One region of the Paenibacillus sp. GM2FR genome, then DNA from elsewhere that is predicted to be linked to it. Evidence: predicted binding sites of a transcription regulator. Region 1 holds the regulator's gene; the other holds the start of a gene.
The links. The regulator NrdR, encoded in region 1, represses ribonucleotide reductase genes. The targets are predictions, from matches to a motif close to AACACNATATATNGTGTT.
Positions count from the first base shown of each region.

Region 2: PAEVO_RS00290 (anaerobic ribonucleoside triphosphate reductase) is a predicted target of NrdR. The motif match lies at 2,908-2,925, and genes of this name have one in related genera.

Region 1 is NZ_MKZM01000008.1:3,976,368-3,983,452, reverse strand. Features, by position in the region: gene PAEVO_RS18020 (MntP/YtaF family protein) at 1-326, shown strand, start outside; gene coaE (dephospho-CoA kinase) at 336-935, shown strand; gene PAEVO_RS18010 (lytic transglycosylase domain-containing protein) at 932-1,498, shown strand; gene PAEVO_RS18005 (alpha/beta-type small acid-soluble spore protein) at 1,567-1,794, opposite strand; gene nrdR (transcriptional regulator NrdR) at 1,943-2,416, shown strand; tRNA gene PAEVO_RS17995 (tRNA-Ala) at 2,593-2,665, shown strand; gene PAEVO_RS17990 (aldo/keto reductase) at 2,966-3,817, opposite strand; gene PAEVO_RS17985 (MerR family transcriptional regulator) at 3,992-4,441, shown strand; gene PAEVO_RS17980 (alpha/beta hydrolase) at 4,980-5,921, shown strand; gene PAEVO_RS17975 (YbjQ family protein) at 6,438-6,749, opposite strand.
Region 2 is NZ_MKZM01000008.1:31,552-38,636, reverse strand. Features, by position in the region: gene mnmA (tRNA 2-thiouridine(34) synthase MnmA) at 1-64, shown strand, start outside; gene nrdG (anaerobic ribonucleoside-triphosphate reductase activating protein) at 139-642, opposite strand; gene PAEVO_RS00290 (anaerobic ribonucleoside triphosphate reductase) at 639-2,873, opposite strand; gene PAEVO_RS00285 (PCYCGC motif-containing (lipo)protein) at 3,108-3,644, opposite strand; gene PAEVO_RS00280 (replication-associated recombination protein A) at 3,695-5,002, opposite strand; gene PAEVO_RS00275 (hypothetical protein) at 5,242-5,523, shown strand; gene PAEVO_RS34565 (hypothetical protein) at 5,565-5,693, shown strand; gene PAEVO_RS00270 (HelD family protein) at 5,816-7,085, opposite strand, start outside.

The sequences.
Region 1 (7,085 bases):
TTGAGATTCCAAAGATCGGCATTGTCATTCAAATTCTCCGCAGTCCATCAAAAGCGGATCTGGACGACTCCGGCAGCATCTCCCCGTGGGAGGCGATGTGGCTCGGGATCGCGTTATCGCTCGATGCGTTCGGAGCAGGACTTGGCGCTGCCATGCTGGGCTTCTCACCGCTAGGTACGGCAGCTATCGTTTCCTTGTTTAGCGGGATATTCCTGGTGCTGGGCATGAGGGTTGGTTTACGCTTTGCATCCAAGGGCGGCATGCGTTTTATCTCTTATTTGCCTGCTTTTTTGTTAATCGTCATGGGTATAATGAAGCTGTTATGAGGTGAAGTCATGAATATCGGTTTAACCGGAGGAATTGCAACAGGCAAGAGCACCGTGTCCTCTATGTTGACCAAGAAGGGAGCACTTCTCGTCGATGCGGATCTTATCGCCCGGGAAGTCATGCTCCCGGGTCATCCGGTGCTGGGTAAAGTGACCGAACATTTTGGACAAGCGATCCTGTTTGAGGACGGTACGTTGAATCGAAAAAAACTCGGGGAAATGATCTTCCATCATCCCGAGCAGAGAACGGTGTTGAATGAGATCACGCACCCGGCGATCCGGCAGGAAATCCGGGAACGGACGGAAGCATATGAGCGGCAGTATCCCGACCGGCTCGTGGTAGCGGATATTCCGCTGCTGCTTGAGGCAAGGGAGCAGTATTCTTATCTTGACCAGATTGCTGTCGTTTATGTGCCGCGAGAGCTGCAGCTTGAGCGCCTGATGGTGCGCGATGATCTTAACCGGGAAGCGGCAGAAGCGCGTTTAAACAGCCAGATGGATATCGAGGAGAAGAAGCGTCTGGCGGATATCCTCATCGATAACAGCGGAACATTGGCCGAAACACAGCAGCAGGTGGACAACCTGTGGGGCAGGTTGGTTCGGTTATGAAGTGGCTCCGTAAAAAAAGAGTGCTGCTCCTGCTGTTTGTTTCTTTTGTAGCGCTGCTGTTTCTGAGCTCGAACTGGATGACCTTGCTGTATCCGATTCATTATAAGGATGAAATTCGGAAGCATGCCGCTTATTATGAGGTTGATCCATTCCTGGTGGCTTCCATCATACGAGTAGAAACGAACTTCAAGCCGGGCAAGGAGTCCAAGAAAGGCGCGCTGGGCATTATGCAGCTGATGCCGGATACGGCGAACTGGGCGATGGAAATGGCCAAGCTGCCGTCGGTGAACCTGCTGAGCGTGAAGAATGAAGTGGATGCGAATATCCAGCTCGGCACCTGGTATATTCAGAACCTGCACAAGGAAATGGACGGCAATCCGATTGCCGCCATCGCTGCCTATAATGCAGGCCCCGGGAACGTCAAGAATTGGATCAACAAGGGCATGTGGGATGGAACCTACGAGAATGTGAAGAGTATTCCCATCGGGGAAACCCGTCACTATGTACAGCGCGTGATTTATTATTATAATCAATATACGGATGTGTATAAGGACGGCTTTTAACGAAAAAAGAGCGCTGGACAGGCTCTTACATCGAGCCGTCCAACACTCCTTTTTTAAGGAAGAATCAATTATTGACCGGAGAATTGACCAGCCAATTGTTGCTCGGCCAGGGTTACAAGACGCTTTGTGATGTATCCCCCGATCGAACCGTTCTCGTAGGAAGTCATGTTACCTTGGTATCCGTCTTGTGGAATGGAGATACCAAGTTCTTGAGCTACCTCGTACTTCAATTGCTCAAGAGCAGCGTTTGCGCGAGGAACAACCAGGTTGTTGGAGTTGTTGTTGCTTTGTGCCATGTTAAGTTCACCTCCTTGGGTTGGTAAAAGTATTATGTCTCGGGTTTCGCATTTTCATAACATAAAAGAAAAAAGTTTTGCTGGTAAATTTTTCTTAAGCGCCATTAAGGCTAAAATACGCTGAAACGAAGGAAGTGAAGTTGACTTTATGAAATGTCCATATTGCAGTTATGCCGGGACGAAAGTGCTTGATTCCAGGCCTGCCAACGAGAATAAATCCATCCGCCGCCGCAGGGAATGCGAGCAGTGCAGCAAGAGATTCACAACCTTTGAGATGGTGGAGGAAACGCCGCTGATCGTCGTGAAGAAGGACGGAAGCCGCGAAGAATTCAGCCGGGAGAAGGTACTCCGCGGTTTGATACGTGCATGCGAGAAGCGTCCGGTATCGGTGGACCAGCTGGATATGATCGTATCGGATGTTGAGAAGGCACTGCGAAATACCGCAGCAGCAGAGGTGGAGAGCCGCCAGATCGGGGAGCTTCTGATGGAACGGTTATATCCAGTCGACGAAGTGGCTTACGTCCGGTTTGCATCCGTGTACCGGCAGTTCAAGGATATCAATATGTTTATGAAGGAACTGAAAAGCCTGCTGTCCAAGGATACGGACGGTCAGGAGCTGTAAGAGCGCCGGGGTTCCGCGTGATCCAGGTGCTCTTCCGGTGCTCCCATGGCGCCCATCCTCATTATCGATAAGTGACATGATATAGAGAAGTAAAAGGGATACAGCACGTCATCAAAAAATGTGAAAAACATGTTGACATGCCTGCTGATTTTTTATATGATATAGAAGTCGCTTACGGGGCCTTAGCTCAGCTGGGAGAGCGCATCGCTGGCAGCGATGAGGTCAGGGGTTCGATCCCCCTAGGCTCCATATGAAGAAAACCCTTGATGGTACATCAAGGGTTTTTTTGTTTTTTAATGACTTGTTAATTCTTTTCAGAAAAGGTCTTGGGGGCGAATTGGGGACGAAATTGAATACAATGATGGGTAATCAATTTAAATCATGAAAACAAGCAGCGTGGGGGTTCCCGGCGCTGCTTGTTTTATTTTCGCGACCCGATCCTATCCAGGACAAACAATTTGCAATTCAAGTAAAGAAAGGACAGGGGCGCACTGTCCTTTCTTTATAGATGAGGATGAACGCGTGATGAGTTTACGGTTCGATCAAGGTTTACAGATCGACTTTCCAGTTGCCCATCATCTTGGCGACTTCCGGATCGCGGTACGATAAGAAAAGACTTTTCCGCGTATCGAGGGTGGAAATTTGTTCGATATCGTCCGCGTTCAACGCAAAGTCGAAAATGTTGAAGTTTTCGACGATCCGCTCTTTTCTCACTGATTTTGGAATGACAACGACTTCACGTTGAACAAGCCAGCGCAGCACGACCTGAGCGACGGACTTGTTGTATTTTTCCGCGATCGAGGTCAGCACTTCGTTGCCAAACATGTTGTTGCGTCCTTCAGCGAGCGGCCCCCACGATTGGTGCTGCACTCCCTGCTCTTTCATAAAAGCGGTGTTCTCGATTTGCTGGTAGAAGGGGTGCGTTTCGACCTGGTTGACGGCGGGCACGATTTTGTTATTCACGATGAGGTCCATAAGTCGATCGGGCAGGAAGTTGCTGACACCGATCGCTTTGATTTTGCTTTCGCGGTACAGGTCTTCCATCGCACGCCAAGCGCCGTAGTAATCGCCAAACGGCTGGTGAATAAGGTACAGATCGAGATAGTCGAGCTGCAGCTTCCTCAAGGATTTGGCAAACGCCAGCTTGGCACTCTCGTAGCCGGCATCCTGAACCCAGAGCTTGGTCGTGATGAACAGCTCTTCACGCGGTACGCCGCTGCGCTTGATCGCGCGTCCGACCGCTTCCTCATTCAGATAACCCGCGGCGGTGTCGATCAGGCGGTAACCGGCCATCAGCGCTTCATATACTGCATTCTCGCATTCTTCAGCATCGGGAATTTGGTAGACTCCGAAGCCGATGATCGGCATTTTCACTCCGTTGTTCAATGTTACAGTTTGCATTGTAATTCCTCCCATGGTTCAAATGTAAAACGGCAAACGGCCGCGAATCCCGTGAATCGGGCACCTCAGCGGGGCTTCCGCTTTCGGTCGATTTGCATTACAATAAGCCTACTGCCTTCGTGTTACACGAAGTCAAGCCGTCTTCAAAAATTTATTTTCCAAGGAGGATTACACATGCATACGGTCAAAGAAGCCGCCCTGATTACGGGACTTACCGAGCACGCCGTGCGCTTTTATACGGATAAAGGCCTGGTGCCAAGCGTACAGCGCAATCAAAACAACATTCGGATGTTCGACGAAGAATCGATCAACTGGCTGCATGGCGTCAAATGCCTCAAGCAATCCGGGATGCCGATTGAAGTCATTAAAACGTACGTCGACCTCTGCCTCGAAGGGGATTCGACCATTCCGCAACGCTACACTCTCATAATGGAGCATAAAGAAGCGGCGCTCGTTAAGCTCGAAGAAGCCAAACAGCACATTGCCCATTTGGAACAAAAAACCGTCCTATATCAGGCCATTTTGGAGCACCGCGCTCCAGACACGACCAATCCCGGCAACTGGGACAAAATTCAGCATATGCATGGTGACGTATTTTACTCGCCTTCGGTTCGGAAGGCGTGAGAGATATTCGTCCGCACATCAACCGCATCGAAGAAAATCTTCGGTTTTAAACTCCTGATTGGCTTGGCAATGAACAAGAGCCGCGTCACGCTAGATTGAACTATCGGGTACGACAGTATTATGGTTGATGATACGCATCCCCGTGCTGTCTGTAACGGCAAGTATTAGGACCTCCTTTTGCGGAGGGCCCCTTTTTCCTCAATTTGTTCAATTCACATCTGCCAATACTACCCAAATCATTGATTAAGTTACAAATATGTGCGTAATTACATTTCCGGGTTCTTTGCAAATACAATGGGAATATTAGATTTCTAAATTAATTTGAAGGAAGTGTGTTACATGAATCTTTTTTAGCTATCTAAATCTAAATGTGATTTTAAAATTGAAACGCCTATTCACCTTCCGTGAATACCTGGTAATATGGATGTTGACACTTATTTTATGGTAAAGTAAGACAAATCTCGGGAACAAATGTTATATTCACAAATATTTCAAAATTTAATTTAACAAATCCAAAGAAGAGACAGGAGTTTTTAAAATGACAAATAAAGTCGTACTCGAAACAGCTGCTAAACAATTTGCGGAGGCGACAGCCAACCCTCCCTATTTGTTTGATCATGGCCCGGTGAAAGGCCGCGAAGTCGTCGATCAAGTCCAATCCGGCTCTGTGAATAAATTGCCGGTTGAAATAGAAGAATTGACCATTAACGGCGGCCCTAAGGGTAGTGTGTCTCTTACCATTGTCCGCCCGCAAAATGCACCGAGCGTGCTTCCGGTTATTCTGTACACACACGGAGCCGGCTGGGTATTCGGTAACGCACATACGCATGATCGACTGATCCGCGAATTGGCCGTTGGCTCCCAATCTGCAGTTGTGTTCACAAATTACAGTTTATCTCCCGAGAATCGCTATCCGGTAGCGATCGAAGAAGTGTACGCGGCACTCGACTGGGTGGCAGAGAACGGGAGCAAATACGGATTTGATACCAACCGTATTGTAGTAGCCGGTGATAGCGTCGGAGGCAACATGAGCGCAGCCATTACGCTGATGGCCAAAGATCGAAAAGGGCCGAAGATTCACAAACAATTGTTGTTCTACCCGGTAACGGACGCTTCATTCGGCAACGATTCCTACATACAATTCGCCGAAGGTTACTTTTTGCGTCGCGACGCGATGCAATGGTTCTGGGATCAATACACAACGGATCCGGAGCAAAGAAAAGAAATTTACGCATCTCCTCTGCAAGCGACAACTGAGCAATTGGCTGGGCTTCCTGAAGCTCTGGTAATTACAGGCGAAGCCGATGTATTGCGGGACGAGGGTGAAGCGTATGCCAATAAACTGCGGGAAGCCGGAGTTAGAGTAACGGCTGTTCGCTTCCAAGGCATCATCCATGACTTCGTGATGTTAAACGATTTGGCCGATACCGCGGCTGCTCGGGGAGCACTTCTACTAGCTAACGCTTGGATTCAGGTATAATCAACCCGGTTCAAGCACCTTTAGTAGATCCGAAGGTATCATCATTTTCGGATTTCAACTTATCTATATATTCTTTTCCTACTAAGAGTGAAAGACTTAAAGTTTCTCTTGCCCCAAAGTGGAAGACGGCACCTTTGGAGACATGCACGGAACTCCAGGTACCGTCTTCTTTTTTTTCAGATTCGACCGTAAAATTCGAAAGGAAGGAGCGGAGGATGTAAGTACTGATACTGTAATGAGGGTGACTGGGAAGGCGCCTGTCTCCTTCCAACAATTTGCACAGAGACACGCAGAAATCTGGATGCGGTAATTGGAATGGAATCAACAAAAATGAATATCAACAATACGTTGATAAATACGTTTCAAAATTAAAGGTCTAAAAAAATCCCATCAATTATGAATGATGGGATTTTTTTATTTATAAGAGATTTGAGATACCAAAGACGGCAAAGTATATAAGTTCTTGTCATAACTTAACGACAAGAACTTATATACGGAAAATTGACACTGTACCGGCTATACCACCACTGCGGTTCCGCTGACGGCCACCATCAGCATTCCCTCACGAATAACTTCATAGTCGATGTCCACTGCTATAATGGCGTTTGCCCCCAGGCGCACGGCTCGATCTTCCATCTCGACAAACGCTGCATCCCTTGCTTCCTGCAGCTTGTTTTCGTAAGCCCCTGAGCGCCCGCCGACAATATCGGTAATGGAGGCCAGAAAGTCCCTCACTACATTAGCACCCATAATGACTTCGCCGGTCACAATACCGATATACCTTTGAACAGGGTAACCTTCAATGGTGGATGTCGTTGTAATAATCATGCGTTCTTCCTTCTTTCAAATAGATTTTTATAGCGAATACATGTAAAAATAACTTCCGAAAAAATGGCCCTTGCCAATCGTGAAACCAGGTTGGTACACCGCCCCCAGGATGTTGATCGCCTTGGTGGAGAAGGTTGCCTGATGACAATGATTGCATGACTAGAAGAATACGACCCATTTTTCCAGCGTGTGTGTCTTCCTTTTATTACGCCGACAGAGGAGGATTGGTTGCACGAGTGGACGTAATAAGCGGGTACGGATGGTTGTCAGGCGCCAGCCGGACAGCTGACGGAGACGCTCACAGGCGTTCACGATCCATATTGTTTTGACCGACTC
Region 2 (7,085 bases), 3.9 Mb from region 1:
CTACCAAGGGGACGACTGCCTTGGCGGAGGAACGATCGAAACGGCGGATAAAGTTCCATATTAATCCGCTGGCCTGAACGAAAAGAGCACACACTTAACACGGAAGAATCCGTAAAGTGTGTGCTCTTTTTTTACCTGCTAGCGAAGAACATATTCTACCGTTTCTCCCCGTTCTAGGCTGACGGCTACGTCAATGAAACGCTGATTGGAGCTGCCTCGAAAGGGAAGCGAGACATCCCTTAACTCCAGCTGGAATTTGCCATCCACGATTACATCGCACTGCATCGCCAATTCGCGCAGCTTCGGCTGCCTCAGCAGCGCTTCAAAGGTGAAGCCCGTGTAGGCCCATACACTTTTCCCGGGACAGAGGGTCCTGAGCTTGCGTACAAATACCGTGCATTCCTCCGGCGAGAAGAACGGGTCTCCACCGCATAAGGTCACGCCATCCAGCAAGGGGTTGTCGATGATATCCTGCAGGATGGACGCGGACAACTCTTCTGTAAACGGCTCCCCCGCTTCAAAGTCCCAGGAATCTGTATTAAAACATCCGGCGCACGCATGACGGCAGCCGCTCACGAATAGAACTGCCCGAAGTCCCGGACCTTCATTGATGCTCTCGGGGATGTATCCGCACACATTCACAGATGCTTCACCCGATCCCTGACCTCAGCCTGCTTGGCCGAATTGAAGCGCTCGGTATAATTGCCCGTTAAGTATCCCGTCACTCTCCGCAGCCGCTGGAAGTTTCCATCCGCCTCCAAGGCGCCGCATCCAGGGCAAGCACTTCCGATAATCCCTTCGTAGTTGCATGCCGGACAACGGTCGACGGGATGGTTTACAGAGAAATATCCAATGTTCTGCTTCAGCGCAAACTTCACGATGTCCTGAAAAGCAGCCGTATTCTGCCTTGCGTTGCCGTCCAGCTCCACATACGAAATCGCTCCTGCATTACACAGCTCATGGAAAGGAGCTTCGGAACGGATTTTGCGGTACGCTGCCATCGGATAGTACACCGGAATATGAAACGAGTTCGTATAATATTCGCGGTCTGTCACACCCTCGATCACGCCGAAGGTTTGCCGGTCCAGCTTCGTGAATTTTCCGGACAACCCTTCTGCCGGCGTGGCAAACAACGTGATGTTCAGGTTATATCTTTCACTGGCTGCATCGCAAAACTGGCGCATATGCCGGATGATCTCAATTCCCAGAACGCGACTGTTCTCATCCTCTCCGTGATGCAGTCCGGTCAACGCCTTCAGGCATTCGGCCAGCCCGATAAATCCAAGCGCCAGGGTACCGTGCTTAATCAGTTCGCGTACCTTGTCCTCCGGGGCCAGGGTTTCGCCGCCTTCCCACACGCCTTCCCGCATCATAAAATCCGACGCTTTGGCCGGTTGGTCGGCCTGCAGCTCGTAACGGTGAATCAAACCCTCTACCGCAATGGTCATATACTGATCCAGCTGCTCATAGAAGAGATTCAGGTCAGGCATATCCCGTTTCCCTTCGATGATGCCATGCTCAATGCCGAGACGAACCAGATTGATCGTATTAAAGGATAAGTTGCCTTTGCCGCTCAGGCGGTTTCGCCCGAACCGGTCTGAAATTGTCCGTGTCCGGCAGCCCATGGTGGCAATAATCGTGTCTGGCTCGTCCGGGTTATAGTAGACCAGATTAAACGACGCATCCACATTGACAAAATTCGGGTAGAGCCTGCGGCTGGAGCACTCAACGGCTTTCAGGAACAGATCGTAATTGGGCTCCCCTTGCGCCTGGTTAACCCCTTGCTTGCACTGAAAAATATGCTGCGGAAATATCGGCGTCTCGCCGCCGCCGAGCCCTTTCATCGTGGCATCCAGCAAAGCGTGGGATACCAGCCTACCTTCGGTTGACGTGCACATGCCGTAGTTCAGCGATGTAAAGGGAATTTGCCCGCCGGCCCGGCTGCTCATCGTGTTTAAATTATGGATCAGGGATTCCGCAGCCTGCTTTACTTCATTTACCGTTTCGTTATATGCGTAGTGATATATTGTCGGGTACATGTCCTTCAGTAGCCCATTGTCTATGTATATTTCGTTATCCTGAAGAGCTCGTTCATATGACCAATCCTCTCCATGCTCCGCTTCCCCGAAGTAGGCAAGCCCTTTGCGGAAATGCCGACGAAACGATTTGCCGACATACGGCGCTAGATCCCAATCGATTTTATTTCCGGACACGCCGCCGAATTGACTGTTCTGCTGGGATTGAAAGATGATGGCCACCAGCGCCATCGCGGTCATGATGCTCTGCGGCGGCCTGACCGATCCGTTACCGGTATTGAAGCCCTTGGCCAATAGACGGTCAAATGGGATGAAAATGCAGTTCGTCGTTCCGAGTGCATACTGGTCCAGGTCGTGCACGTACACATAGCCATCCCTCACCGCTCTCATGAGTTCTCCAGGCAGGATGAATTTGCTTGCCATCCATTTGGCGTACTCGGAGCCGATCCGACTCATTTTTCCACTGAAGGATTCTCCGTTCAGATTTGCATTCTCCCGGAGCAGATCCAGATTCGTTACCCCAATCACATCCCTGCTGATCTTGTAGAGTTCTCCCCGCCGCATCCGCTCCAGATCACGGGTTTCCCTGTAATGTTGATAAGCTGACGCCACCTTTGCGTATCCTGTACTTTGCAAATGCTCGACAACGATATCCTGAATTTCCTCCACGCTCACCTGTTCCATACCCGCGGTGGCATGAGCAACCTCATCCCCAATCCGCAAGGAGGCTTCCTTGCGGGAAGCACCCTCAACCGCAATAAATGCTTTATCCACCGCCTCCACGATCCGGCTTATCTCAAAATTCACCAGGCATCCGTCTCTCTTCATAACTTTCATGAATATAATCAACTCCTCGTCTACATCTCATCAACATACTATATATAGTTTTATTTTATTAATTTACATCCATATATAGTTTAATGCTGTGAGATAGATCACGCTTATTAATCCGAGAAACGGATCAGGCGATTCCTGAAAACATCCAAGAAGGGCCTGATACCCAACAGCAAAAAGGCACTCGAGCGATCATATCGATCACATCGGGTGCCTCTTGGTTTAGCTGCAGTAGGATTAACTTTCGGCAGGCGGCATCGGGGTTGGTGTCGGCTTAGCATAACCTGTGCTGTATTTTTCGTCGATTGCGATCCGAATCTCCATCAGACTCTTGCCCTCGCTGCTCATTTTGGCAGATTCCACGGCAATGTCCAAGCAAACCCCGCAGCGGGTGCCATGATCGTCCCACACCACGCTGCCGTCCTCCTGAATCTCATCAATAAAACAGTTCAGGTTGCTCTCATGACCGGCACTGTCCCCGCAGCCGCAATAACAAGGAATATATTTCAGGACATCACTCACCTGGGCGGATAATGCATAGATCGTTTGGAGCTCGCTGGTCTGGCTCTTCAAAAAGGCAGGCAGCTCGTCTATCGAGGCCGTCGCCTCCTGGATATCCCCATTGGACAGCTGGGTCTGATGCCCATGCTCATGCACGGCCTCGGCCTGTCCATTGGAGACCTGTTCCGAAGCGCTTTTTCCCGAGCAGCCGCTCAGCACCATGCCGACGGACAGCAGCAGGATGGCAAACCGTTGTTTCCCTGTTTTCATCATTCATTTCCCCCATTTGCGCGGCCGTAGTTACCATTCATGTTAATACGACCCTATTCTTCGCGTCGTAATCGCTGATTATGTGCGATCTTGGCTTCGTTCCCCTGCTCCGTCGCCTGATAGAACACCCGGCGGGAGAGCTCCTTCGGCAAATATTCCTGCTTGACGTAATGGCCCGGATAATCGTGCGGATACTTATAGCCGACATGTCCCAGCTTCACCGCCCCCGAGTAATGCGCATCACGCAGATGAAGCGGAACCTCTGCCGATTTCACTTCATCCATGGCGGACATCGCCCGGGATATGGCTGACACAACGCCATCGGATTTCGGGCTCTCCACCGCAAACAGGATGGCCTGGGCAATGTTAAGCTTGGCTTCCGGCCACCCGTTGTTCCGGTAGGCATCAAGTGCACTCACCGCCTGCACCATCGCTTGCGGATTGGCAAGTCCGATATCCTCGCTGCTGGCAGCAATCAAACGGCGGATGAACACCATCGGGTCCATCCCCAGCTTTTCGACCGCATACAAGAACCAGAACAAGGCCGCATCGCTGGAACCTCGAATGCTCTTATGAAAGGCGGATAGCACGTCATACTGCGTGGACTCGTCCGCCTTGACGAGCGGCTTGCGGATCGATTCCTCGGCCACTTCGAGCGTAATATGAACCGTACCGCCTGCATCAGGCGGGGTCGTCATCGCCGCCAGCTCAAGCGCATTCAGTGCACGCCGGATATCCCCGTTCGCCATGGTTGCAATATGCTCCAATGCTTCCTCATCGGCCTGGAGATCCATGAAGCCAAGACCTTTATCTGGGTCGGATAGCGCGCGCAACATGGCGATCATGGAATGGTTCTTAGTCAGCGGCTCAAGCTGGAACAAGGTTGAACGGCTCATCAAGGCCCCATTTACGTAATGAAAGGGGTTCTCTGTCGTCGCGCCGATAAATATAATCGTCCCGTTCTCCACGGCAGGCAGCAGCGCGTCCTGTCTTGAGCTGTTAAAGCGGTGAACCTCATCCAGAAACAGGATCGTTTTGGTGCCGTACAGGCTGCGGTTGCTTTGGGCTTGCTCGATGACTTCCCTCACGTCCTTAACCGAGGCTTCCACCGCATTCAGCCGAACGAAGTACCCCTTCGTTTGCTGTGAGATAATATGGGCCAGCGTTGTTTTGCCGCATCCCGGCGGCCCGTACAATAAAATGGAAGAAACCTGGTCTGCCTCTATGGCCCGTCTAAGCAGCTTGCCCGGACCGATAATGTGTTCTTGTCCTATATATTCATCCAGCGACGAAGGGCGCATCCGATCGGCCAGCAGCCGGGAATCACGGTCCCCTTCACGCCCGATACTGAATAAATCCATTGCTACACTTCCTTGTCTGATATCAATGCAAAGATAGCCGGTTTCAATCAAATCCGTCAGCCTCTATCATACCATATTCGATTTCGTTATGCCTGTAGCTAGCCTATGAGATCCAATCTGGTGATTCGAATAATCCATCGATATTCGCTGCTCGTTTAACATGATAACCAACTTTTATCTTTCCAGAGCGTTCAATATTATAGGAGACTATAGAGAATCCTTATCCAAGGAGAGTGGCTATGACAACTCGCAAGAAGTCCAAACGTAATTTATCAAACGGGGCTATCAATATGGGGATCAGTTTACTTGGACTCTATACCCATGTTAACCATAACAATCTATTAAAAGAGATCTTTGGGCCCGAATACCTCGACGATGAGAGACTCGCGATTAACCTGCTGTATGCCATCCTCATCTTGCAGTTCCTGGTCGGCCTTTATGCCTTCACTCGTTCATCCATCATTCTCTATGAATATAAGCAGGGCATCCGAAATGAGGAAGAGGACGAGGTTTCATTATAAACGTATCACTCGAATACCACGCACGAAGGGAGGCTATTGAATTGAAACGAAAGCCTATGCGAAAAATGACACTCTTCATCATCCTGGCAACTGCAGGTTCCATCCTCGCTGTATGGACTTTGATCCGGTTTATCGAAAATCTGGGCTCTTCCTACCAAATGCTTGGTTAGGCACAAGCACAACAAAATGACCCGCAGAGACAAGCACATGCCGACATGTACCACCCCACGGGACATTTTCCGTTCTTTCCTCTTCACGCTTAACGTTACTTCGTTAGTAACACCATCTCACCTTACTCCGCAGGCCAGCCGCTGGCCGTAATTTCTGAGGTCTCCGTCATGATATACGAAGGCAGCGGCTCCCCATGCAGCAGCCACAGCTCATGCAGTGCCCGCGTACATCCCACATACATCAGCTTGGCATCCCAAGCTTTCTCCGCGTAATGCGCCTGATCTGCATCCGCCACCACAACCGCATCGAACTCAAGCCCCTTGGACAAATAAACAGGAAGCACGGAATAACCGCCCTGATACGTTCCTTTGCTGCCATCAATCAGGTTCAGCTCCGGCCATTTCGAACTTAACCCCTCATGCAGCTCTTGCGCTTCTCGCAAGGTCCGAGTGAGTATAGCGACCGTCCGATATTCCTTAGCGATGAGTGCCTCCATCGCCCGTTCCAAATCTCTCGTTCTGGATTTCGCCGAATCATAAGGAATCAAGCGAACGGCATCGCCGCTTCGGAATACGGGTACGGCGAGCAGATCACTGCTAACCCCCTTCTCCAAAATGCCGTTCGCAAATTCGATAATCTCCATCGTGGAGCGATAACTGCGTGTCAAGGCAAAATAGGCTGTCTCCTCTTCCTTGAACAGGGAGCTCATCTCTTCCCACGCATGAACGCCGCGATAGGCATGAATGCCCTGCGACAAATCACCTAATATAGTGAAGGAATGTCCTCTGACGAACAGGTCCAGCACAGCCACCTGGAATGGCGAGAAATCCTGAGCCTCATCAATAACGATATGGTCAAAACGCTGCTCTCCGGTAATATCATTCAATAAACAGTGGAAATACAGCAAGGCAGGCAAATCCTCTTCGCGGACCACGTTCTTCTTCAAATCTTTACGCGTTGCGGCGAGCACCTCGGGCGGAATCAGAGCGGATAGCTCTTCAAACCACGATCCGGTTGCCTTAACCGCCCCAAACAATTGTTTATATAGTGAGACCGGCTCAAATTTAGGCCATCGGTTTGCATAAGCCTTTTCTCGTTGAGCCGCTTTTTTCTTTCGTTCTTTCATCAAGACCGCTGATGGCGATTTCTTCAGTTCCATCTCGACCCAGCGGTGCAATCTGGCCAGCAGCCGTTCCTTCCGTTTTGCTAATGGGTATGGTTTATATTCCTGGTAGAACCATTCCGCGATCGTCTCCTGTTTCAGAACGGCCCCCTCCCATGGAGAGAAGTCCCCGTCCGGGAGAGCTTCGGATTCGATAGCCACCACGCAGCGCCGGATGATCTCCATCAGTCTCAATGAGCCTTTATAGCGCCCGCTGACATTATCGTCA